4 regions of the Aeromicrobium sp. NPDC092404 genome follow, and region 1 is predicted to be linked to each of the others. Evidence: riboswitches for the same ligand, from Rfam matches in the RefSeq annotation. Region 1 holds a riboswitch; each other region holds the start of a gene.

What was found. Region 1 has a riboswitch for cobalamin ahead of AB0N22_RS10255 (ABC transporter substrate-binding protein). Riboswitches for the same ligand answer to the same signal wherever they lie in the genome.
Region 2: another riboswitch for cobalamin. It lies ahead of AB0N22_RS11170 (CbtB domain-containing protein); the one in region 1 lies ahead of AB0N22_RS10255 (ABC transporter substrate-binding protein).
Region 3: another riboswitch for cobalamin. It lies ahead of cobN (cobaltochelatase subunit CobN); the one in region 1 lies ahead of AB0N22_RS10255 (ABC transporter substrate-binding protein).
Region 4: another riboswitch for cobalamin. It lies ahead of AB0N22_RS11145 (magnesium chelatase subunit D family protein); the one in region 1 lies ahead of AB0N22_RS10255 (ABC transporter substrate-binding protein).

What each region holds. Positions count from the first base shown of each region.
Region 1 is NZ_JBFBFI010000001.1:2,020,872-2,025,076, forward strand. Features, by position in the region: gene AB0N22_RS10245 (ABC transporter ATP-binding protein) at 1-161, opposite strand, end outside; gene AB0N22_RS10250 (iron chelate uptake ABC transporter family permease subunit) at 158-1,219, opposite strand; gene AB0N22_RS10255 (ABC transporter substrate-binding protein) at 1,219-2,217, opposite strand; cobalamin riboswitch at 2,280-2,461, opposite strand; gene AB0N22_RS10260 (hypothetical protein) at 2,498-2,935, opposite strand; gene AB0N22_RS10265 (molybdopterin-dependent oxidoreductase) at 2,932-4,098, opposite strand; gene AB0N22_RS10270 (class I SAM-dependent methyltransferase) at 4,095-4,205, opposite strand, start outside.
Region 2 is NZ_JBFBFI010000002.1:158,848-163,052, reverse strand. Features, by position in the region: gene cobT (nicotinate-nucleotide--dimethylbenzimidazole phosphoribosyltransferase) at 1-785, opposite strand, end outside; gene AB0N22_RS11175 (CbtA family protein) at 797-1,612, opposite strand; gene AB0N22_RS11170 (CbtB domain-containing protein) at 1,678-1,890, opposite strand; adenosylcobalamin (AdoCbl) riboswitch at 1,935-2,018, opposite strand; gene AB0N22_RS11165 (phosphoglycerate mutase family protein) at 2,029-2,484, opposite strand; gene cobA (uroporphyrinogen-III C-methyltransferase) at 2,481-3,470, opposite strand; gene AB0N22_RS11155 (cobyrinate a,c-diamide synthase) at 3,461-4,205, opposite strand, start outside.
Region 3 is NZ_JBFBFI010000002.1:145,492-149,696, forward strand. Features, by position in the region: gene cobN (cobaltochelatase subunit CobN) at 1-2,021, opposite strand, end outside; cobalamin riboswitch at 2,047-2,172, opposite strand; gene AB0N22_RS11105 (ribonuclease H) at 2,188-2,730, shown strand; gene AB0N22_RS11110 ((2Fe-2S)-binding protein) at 2,730-3,452, shown strand; gene AB0N22_RS11115 (nitrite reductase) at 3,496-4,205, shown strand, end outside.
Region 4 is NZ_JBFBFI010000002.1:152,604-156,808, forward strand. Features, by position in the region: gene cobM (precorrin-4 C(11)-methyltransferase) at 1-408, opposite strand, end outside; gene cbiE (precorrin-6y C5,15-methyltransferase (decarboxylating) subunit CbiE) at 405-1,619, opposite strand; cobalamin riboswitch at 1,693-1,825, shown strand; gene AB0N22_RS11145 (magnesium chelatase subunit D family protein) at 1,871-3,928, shown strand; gene cobO (cob(I)yrinic acid a,c-diamide adenosyltransferase) at 3,928-4,205, shown strand, end outside.

The DNA.
Region 1 (4,205 bases):
GGCCGGCGGAGGCCGGCCATGACATGCAGCAACGACGTCTTGCCCGACCCGTTCGGCCCGATCAAGCCGGTGACGCTGCCGGCAGGGAACTCCGCGGACACGTCGTGCAGGATCGTGAGGTCCTCGACCCCCCAGTCGATCCCTTCGACGACGACCCTCATGCGTCCCTTCCCTCTCGTCGCAGCAGCCAGGCGAAGGCCGGCGCGCCGATCACCGCGGTCACCACACCGATCGGGATCTCCTGGCCGGACACCAGCGACCGGGCGATGGTGTCGGCCCAGAGGAGCAGGATCGCGCCGAGCAGTGCGCTGAGCGGCAGGAGACGCCGGTGGAGCGGACCCCACACCAGCCGTACGACGTGGGGCACCACCAGGCCCACGAAGCCGATCGCGCCGGTGAACGCGACGAGGGACGCCGTCAGGAGTGCCGAGCCGATCAGCAACGTCCAACGGGTTGCCGTGATGGAAACCCCCAGCGATCCGGCCGAGGACTCGCCGAACGCGAAGGCATCCAGGTCGGATGCGAACGCCATGATCAGCACGACGGCGAGCCCGGCGACACAGCACAGGAACAGCGACGATCCCCACCGGATGCCGGCCAGCGAGCCGAGCGTCCAGCTCAGCACCCGGCGGGCCGCGTCGTGATCTCCGCTCATGATGACCACGAACGAGGTGTACGCGGCGCAGATCTGGCCGATCGCGACGCCGGCCAGCACCGTGCGTGACGGGGGCAGCGCACCGGAACGACCCGTGGCCAGAGCCAGCACGAGCACCATCGCCAGGAGCGCTCCGGCGAACGCACCCAAGGTGATCATCGTCGCCGAGACGAGTCCCGCGACGCTCACGCCCAGCACGATGACGCTGACCGCACCCGCCGTCGCCCCGCCCGAGATGCCCAGCAGATAGGGGTCGGCCAGGTCGTTGCGGGTCAGGGACTGCAGGACGGCGCCGCAGATCGCCAGGCCGGCGCCGGTGGCCGCGGCGGCGAGGACCCGGGGCATGCGGAGCTGCCAGACGATCTGGTCGTCCAGGAGCGACGCGTCGACACCGGCGCCGAGCCGCTGCAGCACGACGTCGGTCACGGTGCTGATCGGGATCGACACCGAGCCGATGCCGAGCGCGACGATCATCGTGACGAGCAGGAGGAGGGTCAGGAGCGCGAACGGAGCCGCGGTGCCGGCGGTCCCCCGGCTCACGACCGCGGTCTGCTGCTGGTGCATCAGCCGCGCCCGAGCTCGGCGAGCCCGGCAGCGACGGCACGCGCGCCGTCCGCCAGACGTACGCCGGGGGTCGTCTCGGAGAACGGCAGGACCACGAACTGCTCGTCACGTACCGCCTTCAGGTCACGCAGCGCAGGGTCCTTCTTCAGCAGCGCGATCTTGTCGTCGGCCGACGACCAGTCGGCGTCGGCCAGCACGATGACGTCGGGGTCGGCCTTGACGACGCGCTCCCAGCTCACGTCCGCCCAGCCACCCTCGACGTCGGCGAAGACGTTGGTCGCGCCGACCGCGTCGAGGATCAGCTGCGGGCCGCCCTCGCCCGTGCCGGCGAACGCCGCCTTGTCGCCGGAGTCGAACCAGAAGACCGTGGTGCCGGCGCCCACGTCCTGCTGGGCGAGCGCGGCGAGCGCGCTCCTCTGGTCCGAGCGGATCTTCGCTGCTCGGTCAGGCACACCCAGGACGTCCGCCACGACCTCGACCTCGTCCCACACGGACTCGAACGACACGTCGACACTCGGCTCGTTCTCACCACAGCCGAAAGGCGACGTGTACGAGCCGATGCCGAGCTCCTGGAGGTCGGTGGGCGTCCCGGCGTTCTTCCGCTCGAACGCGCTCGAGTACGACCCGTAGACGAAGTCGGGCTCCGCCGTCAGGAGGGTCTCGTGGTCCGGGTACTCCTTCGAGAGCACGGGGACCGACTCGTACGCCTTCGCCCACTTCGCGGGCACCTGGTCGTCGAGATAGGCCGTCCCGACGAGCTGGTCCTCGGCGCCGAGAGCGAGCACGAGCTCGGTCGCGCCCTGGTTCATGGTGACGACCCGAGACGGCTTCTGCTCGATCGTCGAGGTGAACCCGCAGCTCGTGGCCTCGACCGGGTAGTCGGCTGAGCCGGGCGCGGCAGCCGCGTCCGACTCAGGCGGCCCGCCGCACGCCGCCAGGACGAGTGCCGCGAGCGACACGAGGGCAGGGGTCAGGAACGTACGACGAGAGGTCGACATCAAACGGGGTTCTCTTCCGAGTCCGGAGGCTCTTGCGCGAAGCCTGGTGGGTGGATGGCACAGACGCGACGTCTGCGGCCAGCAGGTCTTCGGACTCGGGATCAACCGGACGGCGCGCCTTCCCAGACCCTTCGGTCCAGTGGCCTCGTGCTCCGCCCGTCACCCTCACCGCTGCGCGTCAGTCCCGGATTCACACCGGGTTCCCTGGCTCATCGCTGAGTTGACTGGCAGTCGCAATCTAGCAGCCGGTGGCGAGCGCACCTGCTCGACGGGATCCTGGTCAGCCGTTCGTCGGGCTGCCCTCGGCAGCCGACGTGTGCGGGGTCTTGGGCCGGAAGCGGGCCATCCCGAGTGCCGCGATCACGACGACGGCCGTGAGGATGAGCCAGCTGAGCCCGTACGGCCGGTTGAGCACCGTGTCGTTGTCAGGCTTGCCGCCCTGACCCGACAGCACGTTGGCGACCGTCACCGTCAGGGTCGCCCAGACGAGGAACGCGATGGCCGCCACGGCGTAGGTCCGTCCCGGCAGCACCCGGGCCGCGACAACGCCGAGCAGCACCGTCACCGGGGCGATGACGGCGTCGTGGAGGATCACGCCGCCGACGAGCCAGGTGCCCATCGAGATCAGCTGATCCGAGGTGAAGTCCCGCATGAGCCAGACTCCCCAGAGTCCGAAGCCCACCCCGACGAGCACCAGCAGCAGCCGCACCGCCCTCATGTCCGCACCTCGAGCTCTCGGACCCATTTCGTCTGCAGGACTCCGGGTCGGTTGGGCGCGATGATGCGGCACGGGTAGCCGTGGTCGAGGCTGAGCGGTTCGCCGTTGAGCTCGAGGGCCAGCAACGTTCGCGGGTCGTCCACGAAGTTGCCCGGCAGCTCCGACGTGCGGAACGCACCGCGGGTCTGCATCGACCGCACGGTGACCGTCGACCCGGACGGGGCACCGACGAGCGCGACGAGGTCCTGGACCGAGACACCCGTCCACACCGCATTGCGGCTCCACCCCTCGACACACGCGATCGGCAGCCTGTGCGTACGTTGAGGCAGCTTGGCGAGCTCGTCGCGGGTGACCGACACGATGCGGCCGCCGGCCTTGAGTTTGAGGGTGAATGCCGGGTCGCTGGCAGCCCGGGTGGCACCGGCTGCGCGCGCCGTCCGGTTGACCGGCAGGCCCTGGGGCCCGTCACCGTCGCGGACTCCGAAGACCGAGATCCGGCGCAACAGCGGCACGGTCTGCCCGACCGTCAGCACCAGGGCAACACCCGACGCAACCGTCACGCCGCGCAGCACAGCGCGGCGGCTCGGCCCCTCGGCGTCGACCGTCGCCTCGTCCTCGACCGAGGCGCCCAGACCCTCGCGGATGACCGGGAGCTTGACCGCGATGTGCACGAGGAGCGCCCCGATCGCGACCCAGGCGACGGCCTCGTGCGTCCGCCGGAAGCTGAACTCCCACGGATACCACTGGACGACGTTGAGCAGCCCGCTCGTGAGCATGAAGATCGCCGCCGCGACCAGCACGCCGATCGAGGCACGTTCGAGGACGTCGACGAGCCGGTCGCGGCGCGCTCGGGGTGGGCGGATGAAGAACCGCGGGTAGACCGACCACAGCTTGACCAGCAGCAGCGGGACGGAGGCGATGCCGGTCGCCACGTGGGTCCCCTGCGTGACGCGATAGAGCCAGGCCGGATCGGGCCCGATCGGCAGCCAGCCGGGGGTCGTGTACTGGGCGTGGCTCCACAGGCCGGTCAGGAAGCAGATGCCGAACGCGATGCCCAGCGCGCTGCCCACGCGGGCCGTCGTCGCCGGGCCCCGTGACCTGGCAGTGAAGTCCTCGGGCCGCGGCAGGCGCTTCTCGATGTCCTCGACCCGAGGGAGCCTCATGAACGTTCCATACGTGCAGTGTGCCTGCCACCGACGGCGTGGGTCGCGACGACGCGCAGACCGGCCCGCCGGGCGACGTCATCGATCGCGTCGAGGCCGACCACGGC
Region 2 (4,205 bases), on a different contig from region 1:
TCGAGGAGCACCGGCACGCCGGCGCGCGCCGCCGCGGCCATGAAGCCGGCCGCTGCTGCCAGGTCGGCACTGCCCAGCGCGGTGAGCGTCTCGACCGGATCGGCCGTACGCTCGCCGGCTCGGTCGAGGGCCTGCTGGACGACGTTCATCTTGTGTACGAGGCCGGGCTCGTCGATGCCGGTGCCGCGGCCGGTGACCTCGGTGGCCGGCAGGCCCAGCGAGGCGGCGACGAGGGCCGCAGCCGGGGTAGTGTTGCCGATGCCCATGTCGCCGCTGATCAACAGCTGGGCGCCCGCCGCGATCTCCTCGGCCGCGACCGTCTCACCCGCGGCGATGGCCTGCAGGGTCTCGTCGGTCGTCAGGGCGTCCTCGAGATGGATCGCACCGCTGCCGCGGCGCACCTTGAACGCGGTGACCTCGGGTGCCACGCCCTCGAGGTCGTCGTCGACGCCGAGATCGAGCACGCGCACGGACACGCCGTGCTGGGCCGCTAGCACGGATACGCCCGCCTTGCCCATGAGGAACGTCCGGACCATGGCCGGCGTGATCGTCTTGGGGAACGCGGAGACCCCGTGGTCGGAGACGCCGTGGTCGCCGGCGAAGATCACGGCACGCACGCGCTCGACCGGCGCCGGCGGGACGACGCCCTGCGTCGCGGCGACCCACACGCCGAGGTCACCCAGCCGGCCCAGGGCGCCGGGTGGCGTGGCCAGACCGGAGAGCCGCTCGGCGGCCGCCGCCCGGACGTCCGGCGACGGCGCAGCGACCGGCTCGTACGCCTTCACGCGTTGCCCGCTCACAGGCTGGCCGCCAGGTCGCGGCGGGCCTGGGTCGCGGACTCCTCGGCGTACAGCTTGCCGATCAGTCCGGTGAGCACGATGCCGATGACGCCCCACAGCGTCGCGAGGGTCATGAGCGAGCCGCGGCGGAAGTACCAGAGCGTGTCGGCGGGGAAGTCGCCGATCTCGTTGACGGTCGGCATCAACGCGGCCGCGAGGACCGCGACCGCGAGGTAGGCCCCAGCGCTCACGAGCACGGCGGTGTAGGTGCCGACGCGTTCGAGGATCGCCCGGAACAGCAGGACCGCGGCGATCATCGCGACGACCGAGATCGCGAGCATCACGAAGTACTGCGTCGTGCGGGCACCGATCGTGTCGGCGTCGCCCACGGCCGGCGGGGTGGCGGGGTACTTGATGAACGGCACCAGTGCCACCGAGACGAACCCGAGGGCGGCGACGAGCGCGGTCGACTGGCTCGGCCGCAGGCGACCGATGCGACCGAGGGCGAAGGCGGCGGCCAGGGCCGTGATGCCGCCGAGGGCGATGCCGGTCGACACGGTGGCGGTCAGCAACCCCCACGTCGACTGGTTCTCGCGGGACACCTCGGTGCCGCCGTCCTCGCCGTGCGAGTGCGTCGCGGCTGCGTCGTCGTGCGAGTGTTCGTTGCCGTCGCCGTGGGAGTGCGCCGTCGTGCCGGCATCCTCGCCCTTGGCCTCGACCGCGATGGCCGCGTCGACCGAGGGCTCACCGGCAAGGTAGGCGACGGCGAACGTCAGGAGGCCGGCGATCAGACCGGCGAGGAGTCCTCGGACGAGGAAGTTGCGGGGGGTCATGTCAGTCCGTTCAGGTACGCCGAAGAGGCCGGACCGCACTGGCGGGTCCGGCTGGTTCGGTCAGGTCAGTGGCAGGGGAACCCGAGCAGGTGGCGTCCATCGTGGACCCACTCGTGGATGGCCGTGCCGGCCGGGATCGAGACCGCGCCCTGGTCGGCGCTGATGAAGAACAGGACGAACGTCCCGAGGAGGCCGAAGAACAGCGCCCAGGGGGCGAGCTCGCGCAGGGGGATCGACGGGATCTCGATCTCGGGTGTGGCGGTGGTGGCCTGTGACATGAATTCTCCTGACGGGATGATTGCGTCCCTGGATGGATGAACGTCCGAGGCCTTGGGTCTGGCTCCACCCGCAGGGGTGTCACAGTAGCGCGACTGCGCCGGAGTTCCACCGGCTTCCTTGGCCTCGGTGAAGTCATCCTAGGGCATCGCCACGGCGACCTGTCGAGTGTCGGGATCGACTTCGGTGACGGACCCGTTGGTCGGCAGCGACGGCAGTCGGCCGGTGAGGAGCTCGACGGCGTACCCGATGGTGTCGCCGTGGCTCACCGCCACCGTGAGGGCGCCGTCGTCGACCGCGAGGAGGCTCCGGATGCGGGACTGGACATCCGCCTTGGCCTCGTCGAGCCCCTTCTCCAGGAGCAGCGGCTCCTCGACCACGACCAGTCCGAGACGCGCAGCGATGATGTCGGCGGTCTGCCGGGCCCGGACGGCCGGAGAGCTCAGCAGTCGTACGACACCCCGGTCGGCGAGCAGCTCGGCCGTCAGCGCCGCCTGCTCGCGACCCAGGTCGGTCAGGGGCGGGCTGAGCTCGTGGCCCTGCATGCGCTCGATGGCGTTCCACGTCGACTGCCCGTGGCGCACCCAGAGGATCACGCCGGTGAGCCGTTCAGGCCCGGGATGTCGGCGACGTCCCCGATGACGGCGACCGCAGGAGCGCCGAGGCCGGCCGCTGCCTCGCCGATCGTCGCCAGCGTCGCGCGCACGACTTGCTGGCTCGGCATCGCACCGTCGGCGATCACAGCGGCAGGCGTCCGAGCCGGGAGCCCGCCGTCGGCCAGGGCCTCGCAGATCGCGCTCAGGGTGCGCACGCCCATCAGCACCACGATCGTCGTGCCCGCGGTCGCCAGGGCGGGGTAGTCGATCGTCGACTCGGGATGTCCGGGCGGCACGTGCCCCGAGATCACCGTGAACCCTTGCGTCAGGCCGCGGTGCGTGACGGGGATGCCGGCCAGCGCCGGCGCCGCGATGGCTGAGGTGACGCCCGGGACGACGCGCGTCTCGATGCCGGCGTGCAGGCAGGCCAGGAGCTCCTCGCTGCCGCGGCCGAAGACGAAGTTGTCGCCGCCCTTGAACCGGACGACGTTCTGGCCGGACTTCGCGTGCTCGACCAGCAGCTGGTTGATGTCGTCCTGGCTCGTCGACCGGCCACCGGGGATCTTGGCGACGTCGATGATCTCGGCGTCGGCGCGGGCCCAGGCGAGGGCGGCGAGCGGCGCTAGGCGGTCGGTGATGATGACGTCGGCGGACTCGATCGCCTCGCGACCGGCGACCGTGACGAGGCCGGGATCACCGGGGCCGCCACCGACGAGGGTCACGATGCCGGTGTCGAGGATGCGGTCGGGCCCGTGTTCATCGGCATGACCCGTGAGGACGACGCCGGCGGCGTGGACGTCGCTCATGGCAGCCTCGCGCCGGTGCCAGGTGATGAGTCCGCGGTCGGCGAGGTCCTCGATCGAGGCGGTCGCCTCCGGCGAGACGACCGTGACGTCGGCGCCGGCCGCGAGCAGCGCCGCGACCTGGCCGGCCGCGCGCGCGTCGCCGCCGATCACGAGGGCGGGAGTGCCCGGTGTCAGGTCCATGGCCCCTCGATCCGCAGCGTGGCGAGGAGCTTGCGGGTGGTGTCGGGCCGGCGCACGGCGATGCGTACCCAGGTGTCGTCGAGGCCCGGGAAGGTGTCGGCGCGGCGCACTGCATAGCCGGCGCTCCGCAGGCGGTCATGGGCGGTGCTGCCGACCTTGGCCAGGACGTAGGGCGCGGCGGCCGGGACGTGGTGGATGCCGAGCTCGGTCAGGCCGTCGGTCAGCACGCGGCGGTGCTGGCCGATGCGAGTCGTACGCTTCGCGGCCTCGGCGAGCGCCTCGGGCGTCGCGGTCGCGGTCATCGCGGCGATGGCTGCCGAGGAGACCGACCACGGCGCCTGGTGCCTCCTGAGCTCGTCGAGCAGCTGCGGCGAACCGAGGACGTAGCCCGCGCGGACGCCGGGGATCGACCACAGCTTGGTGAGGCTGCGGACGACCAGGAGACCCGGGTCGGTGATCGCGGCCAGGGAGTGCCGCTCGTCGGGCACCGAGTCCATGAACGCCTCGTCGACCACGACGACGCGGCCGGGCCGCACCAGCCGCCGCAGGGACTGCTCGGGGTGCAGGACGCTCGTGGGGTTCGTCGGGTTGCCGATCATGACGAGGTCGGCGTCGTCGGGCACCGTCGCGGGGTCGAGGACGAACCCGTCGGCGGCAGCCGTGACGACGTGCTCGGGGTGGTGCCCCGCGGCGGCGAGGGCGACGTCCGGCTCGGTGAACTGCGGGTGCACGACG
Region 3 (4,205 bases), on a different contig from region 1:
AGGCCGTCGCGGATCTGCGCGTCCTTGATCTCGCACAGCCACCCGTCGACGTTGAAGATGAAGTCGTCGAAGTCGTCCTCGTCCGGGATGTCGTCGAGGCCGAGGTCGCGGTGCATCTCCGCGGCCCGCATGTGGGTCCAGATCTGCGACCGGATCGCCGGGAGCTTGGCCGGGTCCATCGCCGCGATGTTGGCGTACTCGTCGAGCAGCTGCTCCAGCTTGGCGATGTCGCCGTATGACTCCGCGCGCGCCATCGGCGGGATCAGGTGGTCGACGATCGTGGCGTGGGCCCGACGCTTGGCCTGCGCGCCCTCACCCGGGTCGTTGACGAGGAACGGATAGATCAGCGGCAGGTTGCCGATCGCGGCATCGGTGCCGCAGGCCGCGGAGAGCGCGGCGTTCTTGCCCGGCAACCACTCCATGGACCCGTGCTTGCCGAGATGGACGACCGCGTGAGCGCCGAACTCCTGCTCGACCCACCGGTAGGCGGCCAGGTAGTGGTGCGACGGCGCCATGTCGGGATCGTGGTAGATCGCGACGGGGTTCTCGCCGTAGCCACGAGGCGGCTGGATCATCAGCACGACGTTGCCGGCCCGGATCGTGGCCAGCACGATCTCCTGGTCGTCGTTGACGAACAGCTTGCCGGGCGCCGGGCCCCACGCCTCGAGCATCGCCTCGCGCAGGTCGGGGTGGAAGCCCTCGAACCAGCCTGCGTACTGCGCTGCCGGGATGCGGACGTGGCTCTCGGTCAGCTGCACCTGGGTGAGCCACTCCTCGTCCTGGCCACCGGCGGCGATGAGGGCGTGGATCAGGGCGTCGCCGGCCTCGGTCAGGTCGTCCAGCTCCAGGCCGGGGACCTCTCCGGGCGCGCCGAGGTCGTAGCCGGCGTCGCGCATCTCGCGCAGCAGGCGGATCGTCGACACCGGGGTGTCGAGGCCGACGGCGTTGCCGACCCGGCTGTGCTTGGTCGGGTACGCCGACAGCATCAGCACGATCTTGCGATCCGCGGGCGCGACGTGGCGCAGTCGCGCGTGGGCGACCGCGATGCCGGCGACGCGGGCACAGCGCTCGGGGTCGGCGACGTAGCGCGGCAGGCCGTCCTCGTCGATCTCCTTGAACGAGAACGGCGCGGTGATGATGCGGCCGTCGAACTCGGGGATCGCGATCTGGTTGGCCGAGTCGAGCGGGGTGACACCATCGTCGGAGGCCGCCCAGTCCTCCCGGCTCGACGTCAGGCACAGGCCCTGCAGGATCGGGATGTCGAGGGCCTTCATGCGCTCGACGTCCCACGACTCGTCGTCACCGCCGGCGCTGACGGTGCCGGGCTTGGTGCCGCCGGCCGCCAGCACCGTGACGACCAGCGCGTCGAGGGTGCCGAGCTCGGTGAACAGCTCGTCCGGCGCAGCCCGGAGCGAGGACGAGAAGATCGGCACGCCGTACGCCTGACCGGTCGCGTCGATCGCGTCGGCGAGCTGGTGCGCGAACGCGCTGTTCCCGGATGCCTCGTGCGCCCGGTAGTACAAGACGCCGACTCTCGCCTTGCGTGAGTGGGGCTCGGGAGACTTTCCAGACGTGTCCAAGCCCTCCGAGCTCCGGGGCACGACCCCGAACTCGGGCAGGACGGCGGGCGGCTCGAAGCCCTCTCCCGTCAGCAGGACGGTGTCGGAGAGGAACGCGTGCAGCTGGGCGAGGTTGGCCGGGCCGCCCTCGGCGAGGTAGACGTGGGCGTCGGCGCAGATGCCGATCGGCACCGTCGACTGCTCCATGAGCTCGGCGTTGGGGGTCTGCTCGCCGCCCAGGACGACCATCGGCTTGCCGGTCGCCCGGATGCGCTCGAAGCCCTCGCACAGGTCCTGCGGAGACCCGAGGATGCGGGCGACCACGAGGTCCGCCGACTCGATCGCCGCCGCCATCTCCTGGTGCCCCGGACGGGCCGGGTTGGCGTACGTGTAGTCGGCCCCGCTCGCGCGGGCCGACAGCAGGTCGGTGTCGGACGTGGACAACAGCGCGATGCGCGTCATGTTCCTCCTCGGGGTTCTCGCCCCGTCTGGTGGGTTGCTCCACGCCCAGTGTCTGGCTGGCCTGACGGCGACACAGTGGCGGAACCGCTCCGGAGTTGCACCGGATTCCTGCGACGTGGAAGTGCTCGTCAGCCTACCGGGCCGATCAGGAGTCATACTGGCCGACGTGACTCTCACCCGATCAGCCGCGGACATCCTCAGCCAGCCCAGCGCCATCGTCGTCGGCACCGACGGATCGTGCGTCACCAACCCGGGTCCGACCGGCTGGGCGTACGTCGCGGACGACGGCGCCTCGGCGTGCGGCGGGCTGCTGCAGGGCACCAACAACATCGGGGAGCTGCTGGCCGTCGAGAACGCGTTGCGCGACTTCGCCGATCGCCCTCTCGTGATCCAGGCCGACTCGTCCTACACGATCGGCTGCTCGACGACGTGGGCCAGCGGGTGGGCCCGCAACGGGTGGCGCAACTCCAAGAAGGAGACGGTCGCCAACGTCGAGATCGTCCAGGCGATCTACGCCTTGATGCAGGCGCGCCGCGACGCCGGCGCTCCCGTGTTCTTCCAGAAGGTCAAGGCGCACCTGACCGACCTCACGGTGTGGCCCCTCAACGTGGCCGCCGACGCGCTGGCCGGGCAGGCCTCGGCCCGTGCGGCCCGAGGCGACGTCGCCGAGGTGCGTACGACAGGGCTGCCCAGCGGCACCAACGGCTGATGCCCGACGAGGACGACATGGCCCTCGACCTCGCCGCCGAGGTCGGGCCCTTCTTCGTCCTCGACCGCTGGATCGCCGATGCCGGCTGGCGCCCGCTGACCGAGCTGATCGACCGGCCCGACGTGCTCGCCGAGCGCGTGACCACGGCGCGCTCGATGCTGGCCGAACGGTCGCGTGTCCCGGTCGACGAGATCGAGGAGCGCGCGACGGCCTCGATCGTGTTCCTCGGTCTGGCCGCCCGGCTCGTGTCCCCCGCGTTCGCCGCCGCCGCCCTCGCCGACCGGGTTCCCGACCTGCACCTCGACGCGTTGTGGTGGCAGCCGGTGACCGGCGGCCCGTGGCCGCTGGCGCGCTCCGCGACCGACGGCTCGCGGGCGACCGGCGATCTCGCCGAGGACCTCGACACTCGCGTGCTGGTCGACCTCGTCGCCCCGGTCCTCGAGGCGTTCGGACGTACGTTCGGGATCTCCTCGCAGGTCCTGTGGGGCAATGTCACATCGAGCCTCGCCGGCGCACTGGCGATGCTGCGGACCGCCCGCCCGGATCGTGCCGCGATCGCGACGCAGCTCGTGACGCAGCTCCTGGAGCACGGCACCCTCACCGGCACCGGCGACCTCACGGGGCCCACGTTCGTACGTCGTTCGTGCTGCCTGTTCTACCGCGTCCCGGGCGCCGGGATCTGCGGTGACTGCGTCCTCGACGAGGCGCCGACTCCGGCATGACCGGCCGCAGGATCGTCCGGCACGGCCGTGACACCATGACGGGGTGACGAATCGTTCCCACCCCGACCGGTGCCCCGGGGTCCTGCGCCCGTGGATCGCGGGCGACGGCGCGATCGTCCGGCTCCGGCTCGTCGGCGGCGTGCTGCAGACCTCAGCCCTGCGTGACCTGGTCGGCATCGCCGCCGACTACGCCGACGGCACGATCCTGCTGACCAAGCGGACCAACCTGCAGCTCCGCGGCATCGACCACTCCGACGGCTGCGTGCCGGCGGTGCTCGTGGACGCGATCGCCGAGAGCGGCCTCCTGCCGTCGCCGAGCCATGAGCTCGTGCGCAACATCATGGTGTCGCCGCTCACGGGTCGGGTCGCGGGCCGAGCCGACCTGCGCGAGACGGCGCGCACGCTCGACCACCTGCTGTGCGCGGAGCCCGACTTCGCCGCCCTGGCCGGCCGCTTCCTGTTCGTCCTCGACGACGGCCGCGGCGACGTCTCGTCGCGCTCCCTCGACCTCGGCCTGATGGCGGTCGACGCCGAGACCGCCCAGCTGCGGGCCGGTTCCCACCACTGGGGACCGCTGGTCCCGCTGGACGAGGCGCCCGGTGCCCTGCTGTCGTACGCCGCGGCGTTCCTCGCGTCGCGAGGTGACGGCGAGACCGCCCTCTGGCACGTCGACGAGCTTCCTGAGGGCGGCGCCGAGCTGCTCGGCATCCATCACGCGCGTGACCTGCGGACCCAGGTCAGCGCCCTCCCGCC
Region 4 (4,205 bases), on a different contig from region 1:
GGTCAGCACGACCGACTGCACGACCTCGGGCACCGTGAGCTCGGCACCGAGCAGGGCTGCCGCTGCCGCGTACGCCGGCACGCCCGGGGTCACGTCCCACGGCACGCCGTGGGACTCGAGCCGCTTGGTCTGCTCGTGGAGCGCGGAGTAGATCGACGGGTCGCCGGAGCACAGACGTACGACCTCGAGCCCAGCGGCGTGGGCCTCGACGATGCGCGCGGTGATCTGGTCGAGGTCGAGGTCCTGCGTGTCGACGAGCTGGGCGCCGTCGGGACAGTGGTCGAGCACGGCGTGGTCGATGTAGGTGCCGGCGTAGACGCACACGTCTGCGGCGTTGAGGAGCGCGACGGCGCGCAGGGTGATGAGGTCGGCCGCCCCCGGCCCGGCGCCGACGAAGTGGACGGTCATGCCGCGTCGCCCTTGGTCACGGCCCACTGCATGATGGCGCGAGCGGGGGTCCAGCCGGTGAAGGTGCCGATCGGCGCTGCGTGCTCGACGTGCAGGCGGGTCAGCTCGCCGCCGAGTCGCGCGTATCGGACGGCCAGCACCGCCTCGGTCTCGAGCGTCACACCGTGCACGACGAGACGGCCGCCCGGCCGGAGCGCGGACCAGCACGCGTCGAGCACACCGTCCTCGGTCGCGCCGCCACCGACGAAGATCGCGTGCGGTGCCTCCAGGTCGCCGAGCGCCTCGGGAGCGTGCCCGGTCAGCACCTCCAACGACGGCACGCCCAGCATCGAGGCATTGCGGACGATCCGCGCCGAGCGGTCCTCGCGCGCCTCGATCGCGATCGACCGGCAGGTCGGGTGGGCGCGCATCCACTCGATCGCGACGGAGCCGGCACCGGCGCCGACGTCCCAGAGCAGCTGCCCCGGCAGGGGCGCGAGCCGGGCCAGCGCCGACGCGCGTACGTCCCGCTTGGTGATCTGGCCGTCGTGGTCGAAAGCCCCCTCGGGGAGCCCAGCGGTGAAGCCGAGGACGGTCGCACCGGAGCTCACGAGCTCGACCGCCACGACGTTGAGGTCGGGTGCGGGCTGGTCGCCCCATGACGCGGCCACCCCGTCCGTCCGCGACTCGCTCTCCGAGCCCAGGTCGGCCAGGACGGTCATGGGGCTCGCGCCGTAGCCCGCGGTCGTGAGCAGCCCGGCGACCTCGGCCGGAGTCGACCCGTCCGACGACAGCACGAGCAGCCGCAGACCGGGCGCCAACGAGCGGGCCACGAGGTGCGGGTCCCGCCCCACGAGCGTCACGACCTCGGTCGACTCGGCCGACCAGCGCATGCGGGCGCGGGCCAGGGCGACGGAGGACAGCGCGGGCACCACCTCGACGGCGTCCTTGCCGAGCAGGTCGACCAGCGTCGTCGCGATGCCGGAGACCAGCGGATCGCCCGAGGCGAGAGCCACCACACCCTTGCCGACGTGCTGCTCGAGCAGGGCCGGCAGGCCTTCGCGCAACGGTGACGGCCACGCCTGTCGCACCTGCTCCGCCGGGGGCAGCATCGCGAGGTGCCGCTCACCGCCCAGCACGACGTCGGCCGCCTCGACCAGGTCCCTGGCCCGGGCCGTCAGTCCGGTCCAGCCGTCCGCGCCGATCCCGACGACCGTGACCCGTGTGCTCATGCGGCTGACGATATCGGCTGAGGCGTCCGGTCCTCACCGGCGACCTATGGGCGTACGACGACAAGCGTTAGTCTTGCGATCACAGTCTCGAGGTGCCCCTCACGGGGAGAATCGGGAAGCCGGTGCAAATCCGGCACAGGGCCCGCTGCGGTGACCCAGGCCAGACCTGGGAAGTCCGAAGACCGGCCTCGAGGCTGACTGACGGGCGCAACCGTGCCCGTCATCGATGGCAGATCGAGCGGGAGCCCCATATGCCACAGCACTACCCCTTCAGCGCCGTGGTCGGATCCGACGACATGGCGCTCGCCCTGACCCTCTCGACGATCTCCCCGGCGATCGGCGGCGTGCTCGTGCGCGGCGAGAAGGGCACAGCCAAGTCCACGATGGTCCGCGCCCTCGCCTCGGTCCTGCCGCCGATCGACGTCATCGCCGGCGACCGGTTCTCGACCGATCCGCTCGAGTCCCGCCCGCTGTCCCCCGACGGCCCCTTCGCCCCCGACGCCGACGTCGAGACCCGTCCCGTACGCCTCGTCGAGCTGCCGGTCGGCGCCACGGAGGACCGGGTGCTCGGCTCGCTGCACCTCGAGAAGGCCCTGTCGGACGGCGTCACCGAGTACGAGCCCGGGCTCCTCGCCCGCGCCCACCGCGGCATCCTCTACGTCGACGAGGTCAACCTCCTGCACGACCACCTCGTCGACCTGCTGCTCGACGCCGCCGCGATGGGCCGGTCGACGGTCGAGCGCGACGGCGTCTCCGTTGAGCACGCCGCCCGCTTCGTCCTCGTCGGCACGATGAACCCCGAGGAGGGCGAGCTCCGTCCGCAGCTGCTCGACCGCTTCGGCCTCACGGTCGAGGTCGCCGCTCCGCGCGACCCGGCCACGCGCGTCGAGGTCGTACGCCGCCGGTTGGCGTACGAGACGGATCCCGACGCCTTTGCCGCCCGGTTCGCCGAGGACGAGGCCACGCTGACCGATCGCATCCAGTCGGCGCAGAAGCTCGTCGACCAGGTCGACCTCAGCGACTGGGCGCTGCTCAAGATCGCCGAGGTGTGCGCCGCGTTCGAGGTCGACGGCATGCGCGCCGACATCGTCACGGCCCGCGCCGCCGCCGCCCACGCCGCGTGGAACGGACGCACGAGCGTGCTGCGCGAGGACATCCGCGCAGCGGCCCGGCTGGCCCTGCCGCATCGTCGCCGGCGCAACCCCTTCGACGCGCCCGGCATCGACGAGGACCTGCTCGACCAGATCCTCGGCGACGACGAGCCGGAGCCGGAGCCCGAGGGCGACGGCACCGACGAGAGCCAGACGACGGAGGAGTCCCAGACCTCCGAGCCCGACTCCCCCGCCGACGCAGGCAACGATGAGAGTGACGTTTCGTCCGCTTCCGACGGCGAGCCGCGACCCGAACGTCACTCCCAGCGGGAACCTCAGCAGGAGCCTCAGCAGCAGGCCGAGCAGCAGCCGGGCGGGACGTCCGAGGTCACCGTCGCCGCTCCACAGCAGCCCTATCGCCCCAAGCTGTTCACCGTCGGCGGCACCGGCGCCGGCGAGTCCGGCAAGCGCTCGCGTGCGATCACCGAGACCGGGCGGCGCATCGGCGCCCAGCGGCGTACGGGCCAGGGCGGGTCGATCCACCTCATGGAGACGATCCGCGCGGCGGCACCGCACCAGCACGCCCGCGGCCGCGTCGACAGCCTGCGGTTCCGCGCCGACGACCTGCGCCTCGCGGTCAAGGAGGGGCACGAGTCCAACCTGATCCTGTTCTGCGTCGACGCCTCGGGCTCGATGGCGGCCCGCAAGCGGATGGAGCAGGTCAAGACCGCGATCCTGTCGCTGCTGGTGGACGCCTACCAGCGGCGCGACAAGGTCGGCCTCATCACGTTCCGCGCCGACGGCGCCGAGCTCGCCCTGCCGCCGACCGGCTCGATCGACATCGCCGCCAGCCGGCTGGCCGAGCTGCCCGCCGGCGGGCGCACCCCGTTGGCCGAGGCGCTGCTCAAGACCGCCGACGTGCTGCGGCTCGAGCGCGTACGCGATCCCCGTCGGCGTCCCCTGCTCGTCGTCATCACCGACGGCCGGGCGACGTACGGCGACAATGCCCTGCCTCGCGCGCACCAGGTCGCCCGGCACCTCGGCGCGAGCGGCCTGGCGAGCCTGGTCATCGACTGCGAGACCGGGAAGTTCCGCATGGGACTGGCGCACCAGCTCGCCGACCACCTCATGGCCGAGTACGTCCCCCTCGGCGAGGTCAGCGCCTCGGCCCTCACCGACGTCGTCCGCTCCGGCCTCCACGAGACGGGAGCCGCCTGATGCCCAAGGGTCAGCCGACCGCCGTCCCCGATGACGGCCTCACGACCAGGCAGCGCCGCAACCGGCCGCTGCTGATGGTCCACACCGGTGACGGCAAGGGCAAGTCGACCGCCGCGTTCGGACTCGCGATCCGGTCGTGGAACCAGGGCTGGAACGTCGGCGTCTTCCAGTTCGTCAAGTCCGCCAAGTGGCGCATCGGCGAGCAGACGGTGCTCGAGCGCCTCGGTGCCCTGCACGACGAGACCGGCGAGGGCGGTCCCGTCGAGTGGCACAAGAT